DNA from 4 places in the Herbaspirillum sp. 1130 genome. Region 2 is predicted to be linked to each of the others. Evidence: predicted binding sites of a transcription regulator. Region 2 holds the regulator's gene; each other region holds the start of a gene.

Region 1 (4,767 bases), on a different contig from region 2:
GAAACCGATCTTCAAGCCCACCTGGAAATGGCCGATGCTGCCATTTTCCACATGGCCACGGCATTGCGTGACCTCGAACCAGTCCACGTTCTTGACAGTCTTGGCCACGTCGGCAAGGGCATTGCGGATCGCTTCATCCGTGCCGTTGGGCGAGCTGCCGACGACTTCGATGATCTTGTAGGTGTTGGAATTGTCTTGCTTGCGTTCGGTCATGGGAACTCCTTCCTGATGGGGATGGGCTCATCGGACGATGAGGCGAACCGATAGCCTAGCCGGGCCATTGGGCGGACGGCATCGGCCAACGCCAGCAGCTTGCGTAGGACAGCAGGTGGGAAAGCCATCCCGCGCAGGACAGACGACCGATCAGATCAACTCGTTTTTTGCTTCGCAGCAAATTTACCCGGAGCCGCCCTGCCATTGCCGCAAAACAAGGATTGCCGGTCTTCAACAGTGCGTGTCTTCCTACAAAAATTTAAGCCGCTCAATACCTGTTGCAGCGCAACCAAACCGGCTAATATTGCATCATCTGGCTTGCTAAAACGTTCATATAACGTATAGCTGCCCTGCCCGCCCTGATCCGTTCCGGCGGGCCTGCACGAGATTTTCATCCCTTGGAGATCATCATGTCGCAACTCAACCCCGGCGTTACCGTCACTGCACCCGCAGGCGCACCCGTGAAGGTCATCAGCGCACCGCCCGAAGACCTGCAACACGTCAACGACGATGCCGCTGCCGCCCGCAACCTGACGGCGATCCGCATTCGCGGCCAGCTGGCAGAACTGGATGTGGAGCGTCAAGACGCCTGAGGCTGTTCTCCGCTCTGGCTTTTTGACACCAGGCTTCACGCCGCCACGGCCGGAATCATGATGGGCAGCCTGCCCTGACGGATTCCGGCCGTTTTCTTTTCTTTTTCTTCATATCGACCGTAAACCACCCTCCCCTCGGCTCAACGCAGTCCGAGACGTCTGGCCAGCCGGTTCAGGTTGGCCCGGTCCACCCCCAGCTCCCGCGCCGTCGCGGCCAGGTTGCCGCCATGGCGTTCGAGACACTCACTGACCAGCTTGCGCTCGAAGCGCTCGACGGCTGCACGCAGGCCTTCGCCCGGCTGCGCGGGTTCAGCTTGTGCGCTCGCCGCAGTGTCAGGCGAGGCTAGCGGGCGGGCGGGATGCCCCAACTCCAGCGCCGCCGCATCCAGCGTCAGGATGGCGGGTCGTTTTGGCTGCGATGCCAGGGCGCGCAGGGCGCTGCGCCCGATCAGGTGTTCCAGTTCGCGGATGTTGCCGGGCCAGGCGTAGTCCAGCAGTGCGCGCTGGGCATCGGCTGCCAGGCGCAGACTGGACAAGCCCAGCCGCGCCCGGTTCTGCTCCAGGAAATATCCGGCCAGCAGCAGCACATCGCGCCCGCGCTCGCGCAGCGGCGGCACGCGGATCGGGAACACCGACAAGCGGTGATAGAAATCCGCGCGGAAATGGCCGCGCTTCACTTCCTCGGCCAGGTCCCGGTTGGTGGCAGCGATCAGGCGCACGTCCACGCGGTGCTCGCGATCTGAACCGACCCGCTGCAGCTGCCCGCTCTGCAGCACCCGCAGCAGCTTGGCCTGCACCGCCAGCGGCAGCTCCCCGACCTCATCCAGAAACAGCGTACCGCCATCGGCCATCTCGAACTTGCCGCGACGGTCTGCAACCGCTCCCGAGAAAGCCCCCCGCACGTGGCCGAACAATTCACTTTCGACCAGCGTATCGGGCAAGGCTGCGCAGTTCAGGCTGATCATGGGCTTGTGCGCACGGGGCGAGGCTGCATGCAGGGCGTGGGCCACCAGTTCCTTGCCGGTGCCGGTTTCGCCGGTGACCAGCACCGTCATGTCGCTGGGGGCGGCCATGCGGATCTCGTCCAGCAGCTGTTGCTGGGCCGGACTCTGGCCGATCAGTTCGCGCTTGCCCTGGCTCTCCTCCAGCCCCAGCCGATAGGCTTCGGCGCGCTGGCGTGCCTGTTCGCCAGCGGCGGCCAGGTCGTCGATGCGTTCGGCCACATGAACGGTGGCAGCCGCCAGCGCCGCAAAAGCCTGCAGCGAGGCCATGTCGACACCATCGAAGCGCCCTGCACCCAACGCATCCAGCGTGACCAAGCCCCACGGGCGGCCATTGACCGAGAGCGCACAGCCCATGCAATCGTGCACTTCCAGCGCGCCGGAATGGGCGTCATTCAAGCCATCGACCAGACCGTCGTAGGGATCGGGCAGGCTTGAATCGGCAGGAAAGCGTGTCGGCCCGAGATTGGCCAGCAGTACGCCGAAGCGCGGATGGTCGGCGATGCGGAAACGGCGGCCCAAGGTATCGCTGGAAAGTCCGTCGATGGCCAGCGGCACCAGCAGCTCGCCCTCCAGTCGCAGCAAGGCTGCAGCATCGCAGGGGAACAGCGTGCGCAAGGTCTGCAGCAGGCGGCGATAGCGCTCGCGGTCATCGATCTGGCGCGACAGGTCGGCTACCAGCGGGAGCAAGGCGTCGAGCAGGACTTTTGAGGTCATATTGACTTCCAAAGGAAGATTGATTGGTCATTATGACACAGGTCATAAATACACCAACCGCTTGCAAGCTACTGATTTTATTGGCATTCGAAAGTGGCACGCCTTTTGTAATAGCAAGAGGGTCCCGGACATTCCGGCACTTCCTCCACCGCTTCCAACAGAAAGGTCCCGCATGCTTACCGATGCCCAACTCGCCATCGTCAAATCCACCGTCCCCTTGCTCGAATCGGGCGGCGAGGCGCTGACCACGCACTTCTACAAGATGCTCATGCGCGACTACCCACAGGTTCATCCCCTCTTCAATCGCGCCCACCAGGCCAGCGGCGACCAGCCGCGTGCGCTGGCCAATGGCGTACTGATGTACGCGCGGCATATCGATCGCCTGGAAGAAATGGGCCCGCTGGCCGCGCAGATCATCAACAAGCACGTCGCCGTGCAGGTGCAGCCCGAGCACTACCCGATGGTCGGCGACTGCCTGCTGCGTGCCATCCGTGAAGTGCTGGGCGCGGAGATCGCCACCGATGCCGTCATCGATGCCTGGGCTGCCGCCTATGGCCAGCTGGCCGACATCCTCATCGGCGCCGAACGCCAGCAATATGACGCCAAGGCCGCCGCGCCAGGCGGCTGGCGCGGTGCGCGCAATTTCGTGGTCACGCGCAAGGTGGCCGAGAGCGAGGAGATCACCTCCTTCTACTTCATGCCCCAGGATGGCGGCGCGCTGCTGGACTTTGAGCCGGGCCAGTACATCGGCCTGCGCATGGTGGTGGACGGACTGGAACAGCGCCGCCAGTATTCGCTGTCGGCCCCGCTGCGCCAGCAGGGGCAGCCGCTGCAATACCGCATCAGCGTCAAGCGTGAAGCCGAGGGCAAGGTCTCGCGCCATCTGCACGACGAGATCCATGTGGGCGCGGTGGTGGAACTGTTCCCGCCGGCCGGCGACTTCACGCTCACGGCCAGTGACAAGCCGCTGGTGCTCATCAGCGGCGGCGTGGGCATTACGCCGATGATGACCATGCTGGCAGCGGCGCTGCCGACCGGTCGCCCGGTACATTTCATCCATGCGGCGCGCCATGGCGGCGTGCATGCTTTCCGCCGTCAGGTGGAAGAACTGGCGGCGCAACACCCGCAACTGCAGGCACATTTCTGCTATGAACGGGCGCGCGCAGGCGATCCGGCCCCCTACGCCACCGGCTTCATCGATGCGGCTCTGCTGCAGCAATGGCTACCGCAAACGCGGGACGTGGACGCCTACTTCGTCGGCCCCAAGCCGTTCATGAAAGCCATCAAGCGTGCGCTGGGCGCGCTGGGTGTACCGGCGGCTCAGAGCCGATATGAATTCTTCGGTCCGGCTGCCGCGCTGGAGTGATCCTGTCTGGCCGAAAGGCGCGCTGAAGGGGCGATGGCGGGCGATCCGCCATCGCCCTTTTGTTCCGTCTGAGCGCCATGCTGCAGCAGCGTGAAGCTCTTTGCAAAATTTACCTGCCTCGCGCTGGCAATCCCTGAAAGATTGATCTTCGACAAGTTTTCCGCGTTGCAGCAAATGCTATCCTGAGGACTCCCCTCCTCCTCCGAAAGACCGCCATGAGCGAAAAGCTGAGCGCCGAGCGCCACACTCCCGATGAACTGACCCAGGAACTGGAAGCACTGGACCTGGAGATCGTCCGCTGCGCCGTGATCTGCCAGGTACGCCTGTTCGATCCGGGCGTACTGAACCAGGTCATGGAGAACAACGAGCAGGTCTGCGGCCAGGCCCATCCGACTGCTTTCCAGAGTCTGCGCGGACTGCTCTACCTGCATTTCGACATGCATCGGCAGCTGGCGCAGACCTATGGCGCCGACGATGCCGAACACATCATCCAGCGCGTGCATGAACACCTGCGTCCGCGCATCGGCGAGCAGCTGGGCTCGCTGTTCGACACCGGCCGCCATGCGAGCTGATCAGGCCACCAGACGCTCGCCCAGTTGCTTGCCCGCGGCGAAATCATTCAGGTTGGCGATGGTGGTCTGCATGATCTGGCCGATGGCTTCCTCGGTGAAGAAGGCCTGGTGGCCGGTGACGATGACATTGGGGAAGGAGACCAGGCGCTGGATCACGTCATCGGTGATGATGGTCGAGGACAGGTCCTGGAAGAACAGGCTGGCCTCCTGTTCATAGACATCGATGGCCAGGCCGCGCAACTGGCCGCTCTTCAAGGCGGCAATCGCGGCTTCGGTATCGACCAGCCCGCCGCGGCTGGTGTTGA
Region 2 (4,767 bases):
GGTGGCCATGACCATGGGCACCACGCGCCTGAACGGCGTGGGCATGGTGGCCAACAATGCGACCCAGGTGGTGCAGCTGTTCGGCAATGTCCGCGGCTATTACGAGCCCACTCCGAAGAAACGCTAAGCCGGATGACTCCGGGATAAAAACGCCAAGAACCGATCAGACAGGAACCCAATGAAACGCTCATTCTTACTGCCGATGCTGATGCTGGCTGCCGTGTGCGGCGTGGCCAACGCCGAGAAGGCGGACTCCACCAAGCCGACCAACATCGAGGCAGACCAGATGGTCTACGATGACGTGCGCCAGGTGAAGACCTTTACCGGCAACGTGGTCATGACCCGCGGCACGCTGATCATCAAGGCCGGCCGCGTGGTATTGACGACCGACCAGTACGGTTATGAAAATGCGGTGCTGTATGCGGCCCCGGGCGCGCTGGCCAACTTCCGCCAGAAGCGTGACGGCGGTCCCAACCTGTGGATCGAAGGCCAGGCCGAGCGCATCGAGTATTCGGAGCAGACCGAAATCTCCAAGCTGTTCCAGCGCGCGCACATCCAGCGCATGGACGGCGATCGCATCACCGATGAAGTCAACGGCGAATTCATCTCCTATGACAGCCGCGCCGAATTCTATTCCGTGAACAACACCGCCACCGGCGAGAGCAAGCCGGGCGCAGGCCGCATCACTGCGGTGATCCAGCCCAAGAATCCGCCGCCGGCAGGCAGCACCGCGCCGGCCCAGCCCGCGGGCAAGAACAACGCTGCGCAGCCTGCAACGCGTCGCGACAGCGGAAAGGACCAGTGACAATGATAGCCAGCTCGCTGGTCGTTCGCGGCCTGAAGAAAAGTTATGGCGCGCGCCAGGTGGTGCGCGATGTCTCGATGGAATTGCGCAGCGGCGAGGTGGTCGGCCTGCTCGGCCCGAATGGTGCCGGCAAGACCACTTCGTTCTACATGATCGTGGGGCTGGTGCCCTCCGATGGTGGCGAGATCGACCTCGATGGCGCGTCCATTTCGCGCATGCCGATCCACAAGCGTGCCACCATGGGCTTGTCCTACCTGCCGCAGGAAGCGTCGGTATTCCGCAAGCTGACGGTGGAAGACAATATCCGCGCCGTGCTGGAACTGCGCCAGGAAGAGGGCAAGCCGCTCTCGCGCGATGAAATCGAAGGCCGCCTCAACAACCTGCTGCACGAACTGCAGATCGAGAAGCTGCGCGAAAGCCAGGCGCTGTCGCTCTCGGGCGGTGAACGCCGGCGCGTCGAGATCGCCCGCGCACTGGCCACCGATCCGCGCTTCGTGCTGCTGGATGAACCGTTCGCCGGTATCGACCCGATTGCCGTGATCGAGATCCAGCGCATCGTGCGCTTCCTGAAGGAACGCGGCATCGGCGTGCTGATCACCGACCACAACGTGCGCGAAACGCTGGGCATCTGTGATCGCGCCTACATCATCAACCAGGGCACGGTGCTGGCCAGCGGCAATCCGGAAGAGATCATCGCCAACGAGTCGGTGCGCCGCGTGTATCTGGGCGAGCATTTCCGCATGTAAGCGGTGCAGTCGGCTTGCCCGATACGCTTGAAGAAATACAGAGTGCACATCACGTAATACGCAACAAGCAATACGCAATACGCAATACGCAACGACCGGCAGAGCAACCAGCGGGCCACGCCGCTTTCAGAAAGACAGATGAAACAGTCGCTCCAGTTACGTACCTCGCAGCACCTCGCATTGACGCCGCAACTGCAGCAGTCGATCAGACTGTTGCAACTGTCGACGCTGGAACTGCACCAGGAACTGGAACAGATCCTCTCCGATAATCCCCTGCTGGAACGCCTCGACGACGCGCTCGACAATTCGGTACGTCTGCTGGCCGATGGCGCGGTCTCCAGTTCGCCCTCCAGCGGCGTTGCCGAAACCAGTCACGAAGGCAGCGGCGAAGCGGCCCCGGCCGCCAGCGATGGCGATTCCAGCTTCGACTACCAGGACAACGCGCCGGAAGCCGGTGTCACGGGGGATGCCGACTGGAGCTTCGACGACGTCGCGCGCAGCGGCAAGTCGCCAGACGATGATGATGCCCGCCCGCAACTCGAAGCGCACGAACTGACCCTGCGCGAACACCTGCTGGAACAGATCCGCGTGACCGCACGCACCCTGCGTGATCGTGCGCTGCTGGAACTGCTCACCGATGCGCTGGACGAGAGCGGCTATCTGGAAGAGCCGCTGGAAGACATCCACGCGCGCCTGCCCGAAGAGCTGGGCATCGACATGGAAGAGCTGTCGATTTCGCTCAAGCTGCTGCAGAGCCTGGACCCGGCGGGTGTCGGTGCGCGCAGTGCCGGCGAATGCCTGGCCCTGCAGATCCGCCGCCTGCCCAAGATTCCCTTCGTGACGCGCAAGCTGGCGCTGAGGATCGTGGAGGATTACCTGCCGCTGTTTGCCCAGCGCGATTTCAACAAGATCAAGAAGGCACTGGATTGCGATGACGAAGACCTGCGTGAAGCGCAGGCCGTGATCCGCCAGTGCCGTCCGCATCCGGGTGCGGAATTCGCGCGTGATGCCTCGGACTATGTGGTGCCGGACGTGATTGTCAAGCAGACAAAGAACGGCTGGCAGGTCATGCTCAACCATGAGGTCATGCCCAAGCTGCGCGTCAATGCGATGTATGCCAGTGCATTGAAGCAAGCCAAGGGAGAAGGTTCGCTGTCGTCGCAGTTGCAGGAAGCCAAGTGGCTCATCAAGAACATGCGGCAACGTTTCGATACAATTTTGCGCGTCGCGCAGGCTATTGTGGAACGTCAAAGAAACTTCTTTTCACATGGGGCAGTGGCCATGCGCCCCCTTGTGCTGCGTGAAATTGCTGATACACTGGGTCTACACGAGAGCACCATCTCTCGCGTGACGACTCAGAAATACATGCTCACTCCGCATGGAATGTTTGAGTTGAAATACTTCTTCGGTAGCCATGTCGCGACTGAAACCGGAGGTGAAGCTTCCTCCACCGCGATACGGGCGCTGATCAAACAGTTGATAGGAGCCGAGAACCCGCAGACCCCATTATCCGATAGCAAGATTGCGGATATGCTGGCAGAACAAGGCATGGTGGTCGCGCGACGCACAGTCGCCAAATACCGCGAAGTGTTGAAGATTCCGCCGGTCAATCTCCGCAAGTCCCTCTGAGTTTTTCCTCAGTTTTTCTGCAGTACCGTTGCTGTGTTCAGGCAAGCATCCTACTGATGCCCGCGCCATCCGACACGAAGACCGTGCCCGTGGTACAGCTGCAGCAGGATCGATTGCACGAACCTCCAGTGACTTCACGATAGGAGTCTTGTATGAATCTGACCATCAGTGGACACCACCTCGAACTGACCCCCGCCATCCGGGAATACGTGCAAAGCAAGCTCTCGCGTATCAAGCGCCATTTCGACAACGTGATCGACGTCAGCGTGATCCTGAGCGTAGATAAACTCACAGAAAAGGAAAAGCGCCAAAAAGCGGAAATCAACGTCCACATCAAGGGGAAGGATCTACATGCGGAAAGCATCGCACACGACCTCTACGCTGCCATTGACACGCTGATCGACAAGCTCGATCGCCAGGTCATCAAGCACAAGGACAAGTTGCAGGAGCATCACTCCATGGCCAAGCGCCTGCCGGACGAAACGCCGGAGGATGCGGTGGCCGGAGCGGCATAAGCCAGGACACCCTCGGCAAGCTGCCTCGCAGCCGCAAGGCTGCTGAGAAAGCCAGCCGGATTTCATGAGGAAGGGGCGCGCAAGCGCCCTTTTTCATTTCCGGCCGCCGAACTGGCCAAGCCTGTGGAAAAGATATAAATCATTGCGTAAAGCAACTTTTCCACCGCCGCTGCTGACGATGAGGCAAGGGACGGCTTGAATGTCTTCACGGCACCCTCATCTTCAACACAAGAATTTGCATACGATATAAATAATTTCCTCGATGCAATTTTTTGCCCGTTCAGACAGGCCACCCGCATGCAGGCGATTTCAACGCGCCCGCCGGCTTTTCCCTATAATGTCGGGCAATCCCATTTTTAAAGGCACAGCCATGAGCGACGTCCAATCCTGGATCAAAGAAACCGTGACCCAAAACCCCGTGGTGCTGTTCATGAAGGGCACTGCACAGTTCCCCCAATGCGGCTTTTCCGGCAAGGCCATCCAGCTGCTGAAGGCCAGCGGTGCCGAGAACATCGTCACCGTCAACGTGCTGGAAAGCCCGGACGTGCGCCAGGGCATCAAGGAATACTCGAACTGGCCGACCATTCCCCAGCTGTACGTGAAGGGCGAATTCGTCGGCGGCTCCGACATCATGACCGAGATGTACGAGTCCGGCGAACTGCAGACCCTGATCAAGGGCTGAGTTTTACTTGCCTGACTGACTCATGAGCAGTTCTTCCAGCCAGCCGCGCCAGCGCCTGATCGTTGCGATCACCGGTGCCACCGGTGCCATCTATGGCGTGCGGCTGCTGGAGCATCTGCGCAAGCATGGCCAGGTGGAAACGCACCTGATGGTGTCCGAAGCTGGCGTGCTCAATCTGCACCAGGAACTGGACATGCGGCGCAAGGATGTGGAAGCGCTGGCCGATGTGGTGCACAACGTGCGCGATGTCGGCGCCTGCATCGCCAGCGGCTCGTTCGCCTCCACCGGCATGGTGGTGGCGCCCTGTTCGATGAAGACCCTGGCCGCCGTAGCGCATGGACTGTCCGACAACCTCATCACCCGCGCTGCGGATGTGGTCCTGAAAGAACG
Region 3 (4,767 bases), on a different contig from region 2:
GAGGCACCGGGCATGCGGATGTCGGACACCAGCACTTGCGGCGTGCCGTTCTGCAGGGCTGCCATCGCATCGCGTGCGCTGGAAAAACTCTGCGTGGCGAGATTTTCTCGGGCCAGGGCTTTTTCGAGCACCCAGCGTATCGATTCGTCGTCGTCAACAATCCAGATTGGCTTCATAAATAACTTCTTCCTGCGTTGGTCATGCTGTTAATGCTCCCGCGATCCACGGCGCTTCTGACGCCATGTCCGCAGCCCCCTTGGTGGACCGGATGCTCTGCATCCACTCGGCTTTGGCGCGCCGCCTGCGGCCATGCTCACGGCAGCGGTATAAGTATTCTGAAATCGGTACAACCGGGCCGGCTGTCGCATTCGATGACACCCATGTGCTGATGCACGAAGGTCTGCGCCAGGGTCAGCCCCAGTCCGCTGCCTCCCTCGCGACCCGACACCAGCGGATAGAAGATTCTTTCCTGGATGTCGGGAGGAATGCCCGGACCGTTATCGATGATATGCAAGTCTAGTGCCAGCCGGTATCTGACCTTGGATAGCGTCACCTGGCGCGAGACGCGCGTGCGCAGAATCAGCTCGCCATCACCGGCACGGATGCGGTCGGCCAGCGCTTGCGCTGCGTTGTGGACGATGTTCAGGACGGCCTGGATCAGTTGCTCCTTGTCGCCCCGGAATTCGGGGATCGACAGGTCATAGTCGCGCTTGATGGTCAGCCCCTGCGGGAACTCGGCCATCACCAGGCTGCGCACGCGTTCGCAGACTTCGTGGATGTTGACGTCGCCCACGATGTGCGGGTGGCGGTGCGGGGCCAGCAGCCGATCCACCAGGGTCTGCAGGCGGTCGGCTTCCTTGATGATGACCTGGGTGTATTCGCGCAATTCCTTGAGGTGGCGCTCGGGCAGCTCCAGCTCCAGCAGCTGGGCGGCGCCACGGATACCGCCCAGCGGATTCTTGATCTCGTGGGCCAGGTTGCGGATCAGTTCCTTGTTGGCCTGGCTCTGGTCGAACATGCGCTCTTCGCGGTCCAGCTTGAGTTGCTGGACGTTCTCGCGCAGCTCCAGCAGCACCGGCCAGTCGGTGCTGTCCAGGGGCGTGACGATGGTGTGGACCTGCAGCGGCTCGCGGTTGGCACGCTCCAGCACCAGGTCCAGGCGCTTGTCGGCGAACTGGTGTTCGATGGCCTGGTAGAACAGCGCGGTCAGCTCCTTGCCATTGAGGAAGAGCTCCGAGAGCTTCTGCTGCGAGAGCACCTTGAAGGAGCTCTCCAGCAGGTTCTCGGCGGCGGCATTGGCGTAGACGATGCCGCCATTGGCATCGAGGATGATCACGGCCGAGGCCAGCAGGTCGAGGCCATCGAGGGATGGGAGCGGTGTCTTCATGGGAGGATTCTTGATGCCTGGGGTCATGTCGTCTCGTGCCGGTCTGGCTGCATCTTGCAAAGGCTTGCCGCGGCGGATGTTGTACTGGATCTGTTTTGACTAGCAATTTTCGGGCGCACTGCCCTGCAGCAGGCGGTGCGCCGCGCATAAAAAAAGGGGAAGCAAGCTTCCCCTTTTTCTCCGGATGCGGATTCGATTACAGCGAGTAGTACATGTCGAATTCGATCGGGTGCGTGGTCATGCGGAAGCGTTGGACTTCCTGCATCTTCAGCTCGATGTAGGCATCGATCATGCTGTCGGTGAACACGCCGCCACGGGTCAGGAACTCGCGGTCCTTGTCCAGGTGCTCCAGGGCTTCATCCAGCGAAGCACAGACGGTCGGGATCAGCTTGTCTTCTTCCGGCGGCAGGTGGTACAGGTCCTTGGTGGCAGCTTCGCCCGGGTGGATCTTGTTCTGCACGCCATCCAGACCGGCCATCAGCAGGGCCGAGAAGCACAGGTACGGGTTGGCCAGGGGATCCGGGAAACGGGTCTCGATGCGGCGGCCCTTCGGGTTCGCCACGTGCGGGATACGGATCGAAGCGGAACGGTTGCGGGCCGAGTAGGCCAGCTTGACCGGAGCTTCGAAGCCGGGGACCAGACGCTTGTACGAGTTGGTGCCGGGGTTGGTGATCGCGTTCAGGGCCTTGGCGTGCTTGATGATGCCGCCGATGTAGTACAGCGCGAACTCGGACAGGCCGGCATAGCCGTCGCCAGCGAACAGGTTCTTGCCATCCTTCCAGACCGACTGGTGCACGTGCATGCCGGAGCCGTTGTCGCCAACCAGCGGCTTGGGCATGAAGGTTGCGGTCTTGCCGTAGGTGTGGGCGACGTTCCAGATCACGTACTTCAGGGTCTGGGTCCAGTCAGCGCGCTCGACCAGGGTCGAGAACTTGGTGCCCAGTTCGTTCTGGCCAGCGCCAGCAACTTCGTGGTGGTGCACTTCGACGGGGATGCCCAGGGATTCCAGGATCAGGGACATTTCCGAACGCATGTCCTGGAAGCTGTCGACCGGGGGAACCGGGAAGTAGCCGCCCTTGACGGTCGGACGGTGGCCGGAGTTGCCGCCTTCGATCTTGGCGCCGGTGCTCCAGGAAGCTTCTTCGGAGTCGATCTTGACGAAGGAACCGGACATGTCAGCACCCCAACGGACGCCGTCGAAGATGAAGAATTCGGGTTCCGGACCGAAGTAGGCGGTGTCGCCCAGGCCGGAGGACTTCAGGTAGGCTTCAGCGCGCTTGGCGATGGAGCGCGGATCGCGGTCGTAGCCCTTGCCGTCGGACGGCTCGATCACGTCACATTGCATGAAGAGGGTGGTCTCTTCCATGAACGGGTCGATGTTGGCGGTGTTCGGGTCCGGGATCAGCAGCATGTCGGAGGCTTCGATACCCTTCCAGCCGGCGATCGACGAACCGTCGAAGGCGTGACCGGATTCGAACTTGTCGATGTCGAAATGCGAAACAGGCACGGAAACGTGCTGTTCCTTGCCACGGGTGTCAGCGAAACGGAAGTCGACAAACTTGACTTCGTTGTCCTTCACCATCTTCAAAACCTCTGCGGCCGTCCTTGCCATGCGAATCTCCTAAAACGAGGAAGTAGTATAAATTGGGGTGTTGAGCCGTTTTCTGCGACTGGATCTTTGCATTTGATACAACGGTCTTGCGCCGAACTCAGTCGCGGATGATAGCAGATTCCATGCCACCAACCTTTCGGGTGCGCCAATAATGGAAGTTTTTAGGGAGGACGCGCCAGTTGGGGCGCTGCGCGCGGTGCAGAGGCACTGCAGATATGCATTATTTTAGTGCGATTTACCAATAACGCACCAATAAAATGCATATTCGTGGATTTGGATATGAATTGCACCACTATAGCGCATGCGCCGTGTTGGGGCAGCCCCCGGATGAACTGCCATGCGTGCACCAGCTTGGGAAAATTGCCTAACTGTTTATATTGTTTAAAATCATCTCCCCTGGGTGCACATTGCCTTCACTGGCTTCGTTGCGCTTCAGGGGCTTTCACCGGCATTCCTGCGCTTCCTTGTACGCGCTTCTTTCTTCTTCAGAGGCTTTACCCATGAGCAACGATTCGATTCTCAGCACTGCCATCCAACGCGCGACCGACGGGCAACTGCCCTATGCCGGTGCCGTGACCCCGCAGGAAGCCCTGGCCCTGCTGCAGTCCGATCCCGCCATCAAGCTGGTCGACGTGCGCACCCGCGCCGAGCGTGACTGGGTCGGCGTGGTCCAGATCCCGTCCGGACAGCATCTGGCCGTGCAATGGAATCTCTACCCCGAGGGCAAGCCCAATCCGCAGTTCCTCGAACAACTGCAGGAAGTCGCCCGGCCCGGTGAAGTGCTGCTGTTCCTGTGCCGCTCGGGCGTGCGTTCCAAGCATGCCGCCAAGCTGGCCACGGAAAACGGCTACACGCAGTGCTTCGATATCCTGGAAGGCTTTGAAGGCAACAAGGACGCCGACGGCCACCGCAAGACCATCGAGGGCTGGTGCAAGGCCGGCCTGCCGTGGGTGGGTGCCTGAACGAATCGGACGGAATCAGGCCTGCAGGCTCCGCGCCTGCAGGGCACTGGCCAGCGACTGCAGCAGCAGGCTGATGGCGGCCTGGCCATCGGCCTCGGCGCGCAGCGCTTCTTCCACGCAATCCAGCAGCGCCACCAGTTCCAGCCGGCCCATGGTCAGGGCGGCTCCCTTCATGCGATGTGCGAGCTGCACCATCCTTCCTCTGTCGCCCTGCAGGCTGGCCTGTTCGAGCGCCGCCAGATCGTTGCGGGTGGTTTGCAGGAAGAGCCGGTCCAGATCCTGTCCATATTCCTGTTCAGGCGTCATGGCCTGGCCATCCTCCTCATTGTCGAGATCGCACCAGAGGGCCAGCAGGCGCCGGATGGCCTGGGTCTGCAAGGGCTTGGGAAGCATGCCGTCCATGCCGCTGTCCAGACAGCGCTGCACATGCAGGGCATCGGTTTCGGCGGAAATGCCGATCAGCGGCGTATAAGGACGCTGGCGCTGCGTCTGTTCCAGCTGCCGCACCTGGCGGGCGACTTCCTGACCGGGAATGTCGGGCAGGAAGCAATCCAGCAGCACCAGCCCGTAGGGCCGCGCCCGGATGGCGGCCAATGCGCTGCCGCCATCGGCCACGCAATCGACCTGACAGCCGAGCCGCTGCAGGCGGTTCTGGATGGCGTAACGAATGGTGACGGAATCATCGACCAGCAGCACGGCCGGTTCACGTTGCCCGGTAGTGGCGCTTTCCCTCTGGTGCGGCATTTACAGCTCCTTGATCTGGTATTCGATCTTGAACAGTTCGTTGTCACTGCGCACGCCCAGCT
Region 4 (4,767 bases), on a different contig from region 2:
ACCGCGAACACCACGAAGAGCGCGAAGAACACGATCACGATGCGGTTGTAGGAGAGCACCAGCGAACCCAGCACGGTCACGCCGCCCGACATCCAGCTCGGGTTGGCCACTTCCACGTTCTGCGCACCGAAGATGGAGCGCACACCTTGCATCAGCATCAGGCTGATGCCCCAGGTGCAGAGCAGGGTTTCCAGCGGACGGCCATAGAGCCAGCGGATCACCAGGCGCTCCAGCGCGATGCCAACCGCTGCGGCCACGATGAAGGCGGCCGGCAGTGCCACCACCAGATACGCATCGATGGCACCGGGGAAGAATTTGCGGAACACCAGCTGGCACACGTAGGTGGTGTAGGCACCGATCATCAGCAGCTCACCGTGGGCCATGTTGATGATGCCCATGAGGCCGAAGGTGATGGCCAGGCCCAGCGCGGCCAGCAGCAGCACGCTGCCCAGCGAGACGCCATAGAACAGCTTGCCGGCGAAGTCGACGATGGCCAGGTGGCGGTCCAGTGCGGAGAGGGTGCGCACTGCTTCGATACGCACGCCTTCATCGGCTTCGACGTAGGAGCCATCGGGATTCTTGGCCAGCATGTTTTCCAGCACCGGCTTCAACGAGGCATTGGTGGTCTCGGCCAGTTTCTTGACGGCCGCGCGGCGTGCCGCCGGGTCGGCCGAATGCAGGTTGGCGGTGGCTTGCACCTGCTGCAGCACGTCCTTGATCTGCGGATCGCTTTCCTTGGCGAGCGCTTTTTCGATCAGCGGGATCTGCGCCGGGTCGGCATTCTTGAGCAATTCACCGGCGGCGGCCAGGCGCTGGTCGCGCTGCGGTGAGAGCAGCTTCAGGCCCGAGAGCGCGCCATCGACAGCACCGCGCAGGCGGTTGTTGACGGTGATGCCTTCGGCGTCATCGGGCGCCGGGCCGGTCTGGTCATTGGCCGGATTGAACGCCTTGCCCGCGTCGTCGACGATGAGCACGTCACCGGCGGGGGTGACGTAGAGCGCGTCGCTGTTCAAGGCGTTGAGGATCTTGAGCGCGTCTTCATTGGCCAGCGCGGCAATCTGGTTGACGGCGTCGATGCGCGCGTCGGGGTCGTCTCCGCCAAGGGGCTTGAGCAGGGCCGGATCGATGGCTGCGAACGCCCCCAGGGCGTGGACGCAAAGCCAGGTCGCGAGCAGCCCGCGTAGGAACTGGATGGCTGGTTTCATGGTCGGTGTGCGCCTCGAAGCGCGGGCCGGTCAATGCGGTGGCCGGGGCGAGTCGTCGGGCGGTTTTCTTGTGGAGGGAGATGCATTGCGGCGGACGGAGCGCCTTCCATACGCCGTCCGGCGGCGTACGGAAGGCGCTCCGAAGAACGCCATGAACTACAACAACCGCAAGCTTAGTTCTTCTGCTTGCTTTCGTTGCCCGGGATGTACGGGCTCCAGGGTTGTGCGCGGATGGTGGTCTTGGTCTTGTAGACCACGTTGAACTGACCGTCCGCCTTGATTTCGCCGATCATGACGGGCTTGTGCAGGTGGTGGTTGGTCTTGTCCATTTCCAGCGTGTAGCCCGACGGTGCCTTGTAGGTCTGGCCACCCATGGCGGCGATCACCTTGTCGGTGTCGGTGGACTTGGCCTTTTCCACGGCCTGTGCCCACATGTGGATGCCGACGTAGGTGGCTTCCATCGGGTCGTTGGTCACGACGGTATCGGCGTTGGGCAGGTTCTTGGCCTTGGCGTATTCCTTCCACTTCTTGATGAAGGCGGTGTTGACCGGATTCTTCACCGATTCGAAGTAGTTCCAGGCGGCCAGGTGGCCCACCAGCGGCTTGGTATCGACACCGCGCAGTTCTTCTTCACCCACCGAGAATGCCACCACCGGCACGTCGGTCGCCTTCAGGCCGGCGTTGCCCAGTTCCTTGTAGAAGGGCACGTTGGAGTCGCCGTTGATGGTCGAGATCACGGCCGTCTTGCCACCTGCGGAGAACTTCTTGATGTTGGCCACGATGGTCTGGTAATCGGAGTGGCCGAACGGGGTGTAGACCTCGTCGATGTCGGAATCCTTCACACCCTTGCTGTGCAGGAAGGCGCGCAGGATCTTGTTGGTGGTACGCGGATAGACGTAGTCGGTGCCCAGCAGCACGAAGCGCTTGGCGCCGCCGCCTTCCTTGGACATCAGGTATTCCACGGCGGGAATGGCTTGCTGGTTGGGGGCAGCACCGGTGTAGAAGACGTTCTTCTCCAGTTCTTCACCTTCGTACTGCACCGGGTAGAACAGCAGGCTGTTCAGTTCCTTGAAGACCGGCAGCACCGACTTGCGCGACACCGAAGTCCAGCAGCCGAAGACTACCGAGACCTTGTCCTGGGAGATCAGCTGGCGGGCCTTTTCGGCGAACAGCGGCCAGTTCGAGGCGGGGTCGACCACCACCGGTTCGAGCTTCTTGCCCATCACGCCGCCGGCGGCGTTGATTTCGTCGATGGTCATCAGGGCCACGTCCTTCAGGGACGTTTCGGAAATCGCCATGGTGCCCGACAGCGAGTGCAGGATACCGACCTTGATGGTGTCGGCAGCGAAGGCCGAAGGCAGCCAGGAGGATGCGGCCAGTGCGAATGCGCCCAGAGCGGTGGCTTTCAGTACGGTACGACGTGACATGTGGTGCTCCCTCGAGAAAAGTTTTGGAAGATTTTTTTCACTGCCCAGTCGCTTTAGCAGATTGCGTGCCAATGCCCCGCCAAGGGCCTGCGGGCTGCATCAAAGCGGGGCGGGGAGGGGCACGGTGCGGGAAGAATGTTGTCAGGCACGCCAGGATTGCGCACCAAAGCCGAGCGCCATTGTCGACAGTCCCATGTCGCTGCGGCAACACTCACCAGCCTGGCGCTCGGCGGTGCGCGATCTTGGTGCGCCGCGCAAAGCGCCAGTGGAGGCGGGTTTGCGGCAAGTGGATCAACTTCCTGAGGGGTGAGACAGATTGTTCACAATAGTGAGCACATCCTGAACGATGGGGCAGCAGGCGGCGTGATCCATTGCGGTGCCTGCCCGGCGCTTGGGCCGGAAGATGGTCCTGGCGGACCACCCTCCGGCGCGGGATCAGCGCAGCAGCACGTGCTGCATGAACTGGCGCAAGGGGAATTCGATCATGTTCTGCAGGGTCACCGGCAACTCCAGCGGCCGCATGATCATCTTGATGGTGGTTTCGGGCTTGAGATTGACGCGCACGGTACGGCTCATGCGCGAGGCCAGTTCCTTCACGCGCGCCGGATCGGCGGCCAGTTCCGGCTTGTACACCATCACCACGTGACGGATGGCGCAATCGGCGTCCTCGCTCTTCAGTTCCAGGGTGCGGCGGCTGAGGGTGCCGAAGACGCGCGAGCGGCCGATGTTTTCTTCGCGGCGATAGCGGCGGAAGTACTGGTAGAAATGCTTGTAGTGATTGACCTCGTCATTGGCGATGAGCCCGGCCAGGTGCTTCAGGACCGGCTCGTCGGTGGCCCGCGCCAGCGCCCGGTAATAGGTGGAGGTGCCGGTCTCGACCACGCAGCGCGCGGCCAGCTCCTGGGCCCGTGTCGGTTCGAGCAGCTCGACCTTGCAGTATTGCGAATATTCGTTGAGGAAGCCTTGGTAGGCGCGCGGCCAGTCGAACTCCGGCCAGACATGCTCGACATAGGCGCGCAGGGCCGCGCCGTGCTGCAGCTCTTCCTGTTCCCATTGCTCGCGCAACCAGGTCTCGACCTCGGCATCGCCTTTGTAGAATTCCACCAGGTTGTGGGTGTAGAGGTCGGAACCGCTTTCGACGAAGGAAGCGCAGGCCACCAGGTAGAACAGGTCTTCATTCTGCCGCACCCGCTCGCGGTCGATGCGGCTCAGGTCGATGTCATCGATGGTCCAGTGTTTTTTTTCTTGGCGACTCGGGTTCATCTGCTATACCTCTCTTCTCAAAGTGATGGTGGGCATAGCGATATGATGCAGCGCGATGACATTGGTTCAGGGCCGCCGCCGGCGTCTTGACGCAACTTTGCAAAGCGTCGCGCGACGTCAGCATTTCGTCAGGTGGACCGGTCCGGGCGACTCTACCCGATCACAGGTTGCTGGTCGCGTCACTGCCCAGCACCACGCGGTTGCGGCCCTGGTACTTGGCGTGATACAGCGCCTGGTCGGCCACGCGCAGCAGTTGTTCGGCGCTGGTGTGCTCATCCGGCTGCAGCGAGGCCACGCCGATACTGGCCGTGATGTAGCCGAAGGGCGAATCGGCATGCGGCAGCTTGAGTTCGAAGATGGCCTGGCAGATGTGCTCGGCCTGCTGCAGGGCATGGGCGGTATCGCTCTCGGCGATGATGACGCAGAACTCCTCGCCGCCATAGCGTGCTACCAGGTCGGTAGCGCGGCGCGAACTCTTCTGCAGCACGCGCGCCACGATGCGCAGGCATTCGTCCCCGGCCACGTGGCCGTAGCGGTCGTTGTATTTCTTGAAGTAATCCACGTCCAGCATCAGGAGCGCCAGCGCATGGCCGGAGCGCACCGAGCGCCGCAGCTCGCTGTCGAGTACTTCGTCGAAGCGACGCCGGTTGGCCACCCCGGTCAGGCCATCGGTGGCCGAGAGCGCTTCCAGCTTGCGATTGGCCAGCTCCAGCTCGCGCGTGCGGCGGGCGACCTGGTCTTCCAGTTCTTCCTTGTTCTGCTGCAGCTTGCCGGCCATCTCGTTGAACTTGCGCGAGAGGATGGCGATCTCGTCGCCGCCGGCCTGTTCCACGCGCACCGTGGTATCGCCGCTGCCGGCTTCCTTCATGGCC

What was found. The regulator sigma-54, encoded in region 2, starts transcription at its own class of promoters, with help from an activator protein. The targets are predictions, from matches to a motif close to TGGCANGNAANCTGCTTT.
Region 1: a site for sigma-54 is predicted at 2,619-2,636, ahead of hmpA (NO-inducible flavohemoprotein). Genes of this name have one in related genera too.
Region 3: a site for sigma-54 is predicted at 3,110-3,127, ahead of glnA (type I glutamate--ammonia ligase). Genes of this name have one in related genera too.
Region 4: a site for sigma-54 is predicted at 2,686-2,703, ahead of urtA (urea ABC transporter substrate-binding protein). Genes of this name have one in related genera too.

The regions. Positions count from the first base shown of each region.
Region 1 is NZ_JAFICQ010000001.1:943,889-948,655, forward strand. Features, by position in the region: gene JOD78_RS04095 (dodecin) at 1-213, opposite strand, end outside; gene JOD78_RS04100 (hypothetical protein) at 624-806, shown strand; gene norR (nitric oxide reductase transcriptional regulator NorR) at 947-2,524, opposite strand; gene hmpA (NO-inducible flavohemoprotein) at 2,697-3,890, shown strand; gene JOD78_RS04115 (hypothetical protein) at 4,106-4,462, shown strand; gene JOD78_RS04120 (2-hydroxyacid dehydrogenase) at 4,463-4,767, opposite strand, start outside.
Region 2 is NZ_JAFICQ010000008.1:108,089-112,855, forward strand. Features, by position in the region: gene lptC (LPS export ABC transporter periplasmic protein LptC) at 1-127, shown strand, start outside; gene lptA (lipopolysaccharide transport periplasmic protein LptA) at 179-805, shown strand; gene lptB (LPS export ABC transporter ATP-binding protein) at 808-1,551, shown strand; gene JOD78_RS27320 (RNA polymerase factor sigma-54) at 1,690-3,180, shown strand; gene raiA (ribosome-associated translation inhibitor RaiA) at 3,333-3,695, shown strand; gene JOD78_RS27330 (hypothetical protein) at 3,758-3,904, opposite strand; gene grxD (Grx4 family monothiol glutaredoxin) at 4,066-4,377, shown strand; gene JOD78_RS27340 (UbiX family flavin prenyltransferase) at 4,400-4,767, shown strand, end outside.
Region 3 is NZ_JAFICQ010000001.1:1,641,058-1,645,824, forward strand. Features, by position in the region: gene ntrC (nitrogen regulation protein NR(I)) at 1-176, opposite strand, end outside; gene glnL (nitrogen regulation protein NR(II)) at 314-1,387, opposite strand; gene glnA (type I glutamate--ammonia ligase) at 1,584-2,999, opposite strand; gene JOD78_RS07230 (rhodanese-like domain-containing protein) at 3,500-3,961, shown strand; gene JOD78_RS07235 (response regulator) at 3,977-4,705, opposite strand; gene JOD78_RS07240 (response regulator transcription factor) at 4,706-4,767, opposite strand, start outside.
Region 4 is NZ_JAFICQ010000005.1:17,528-22,294, forward strand. Features, by position in the region: gene urtB (urea ABC transporter permease subunit UrtB) at 1-1,205, opposite strand, end outside; gene urtA (urea ABC transporter substrate-binding protein) at 1,379-2,632, opposite strand; gene JOD78_RS21595 (ferritin-like domain-containing protein) at 3,068-3,895, opposite strand; gene JOD78_RS21600 (sensor domain-containing diguanylate cyclase) at 4,056-4,767, opposite strand, start outside.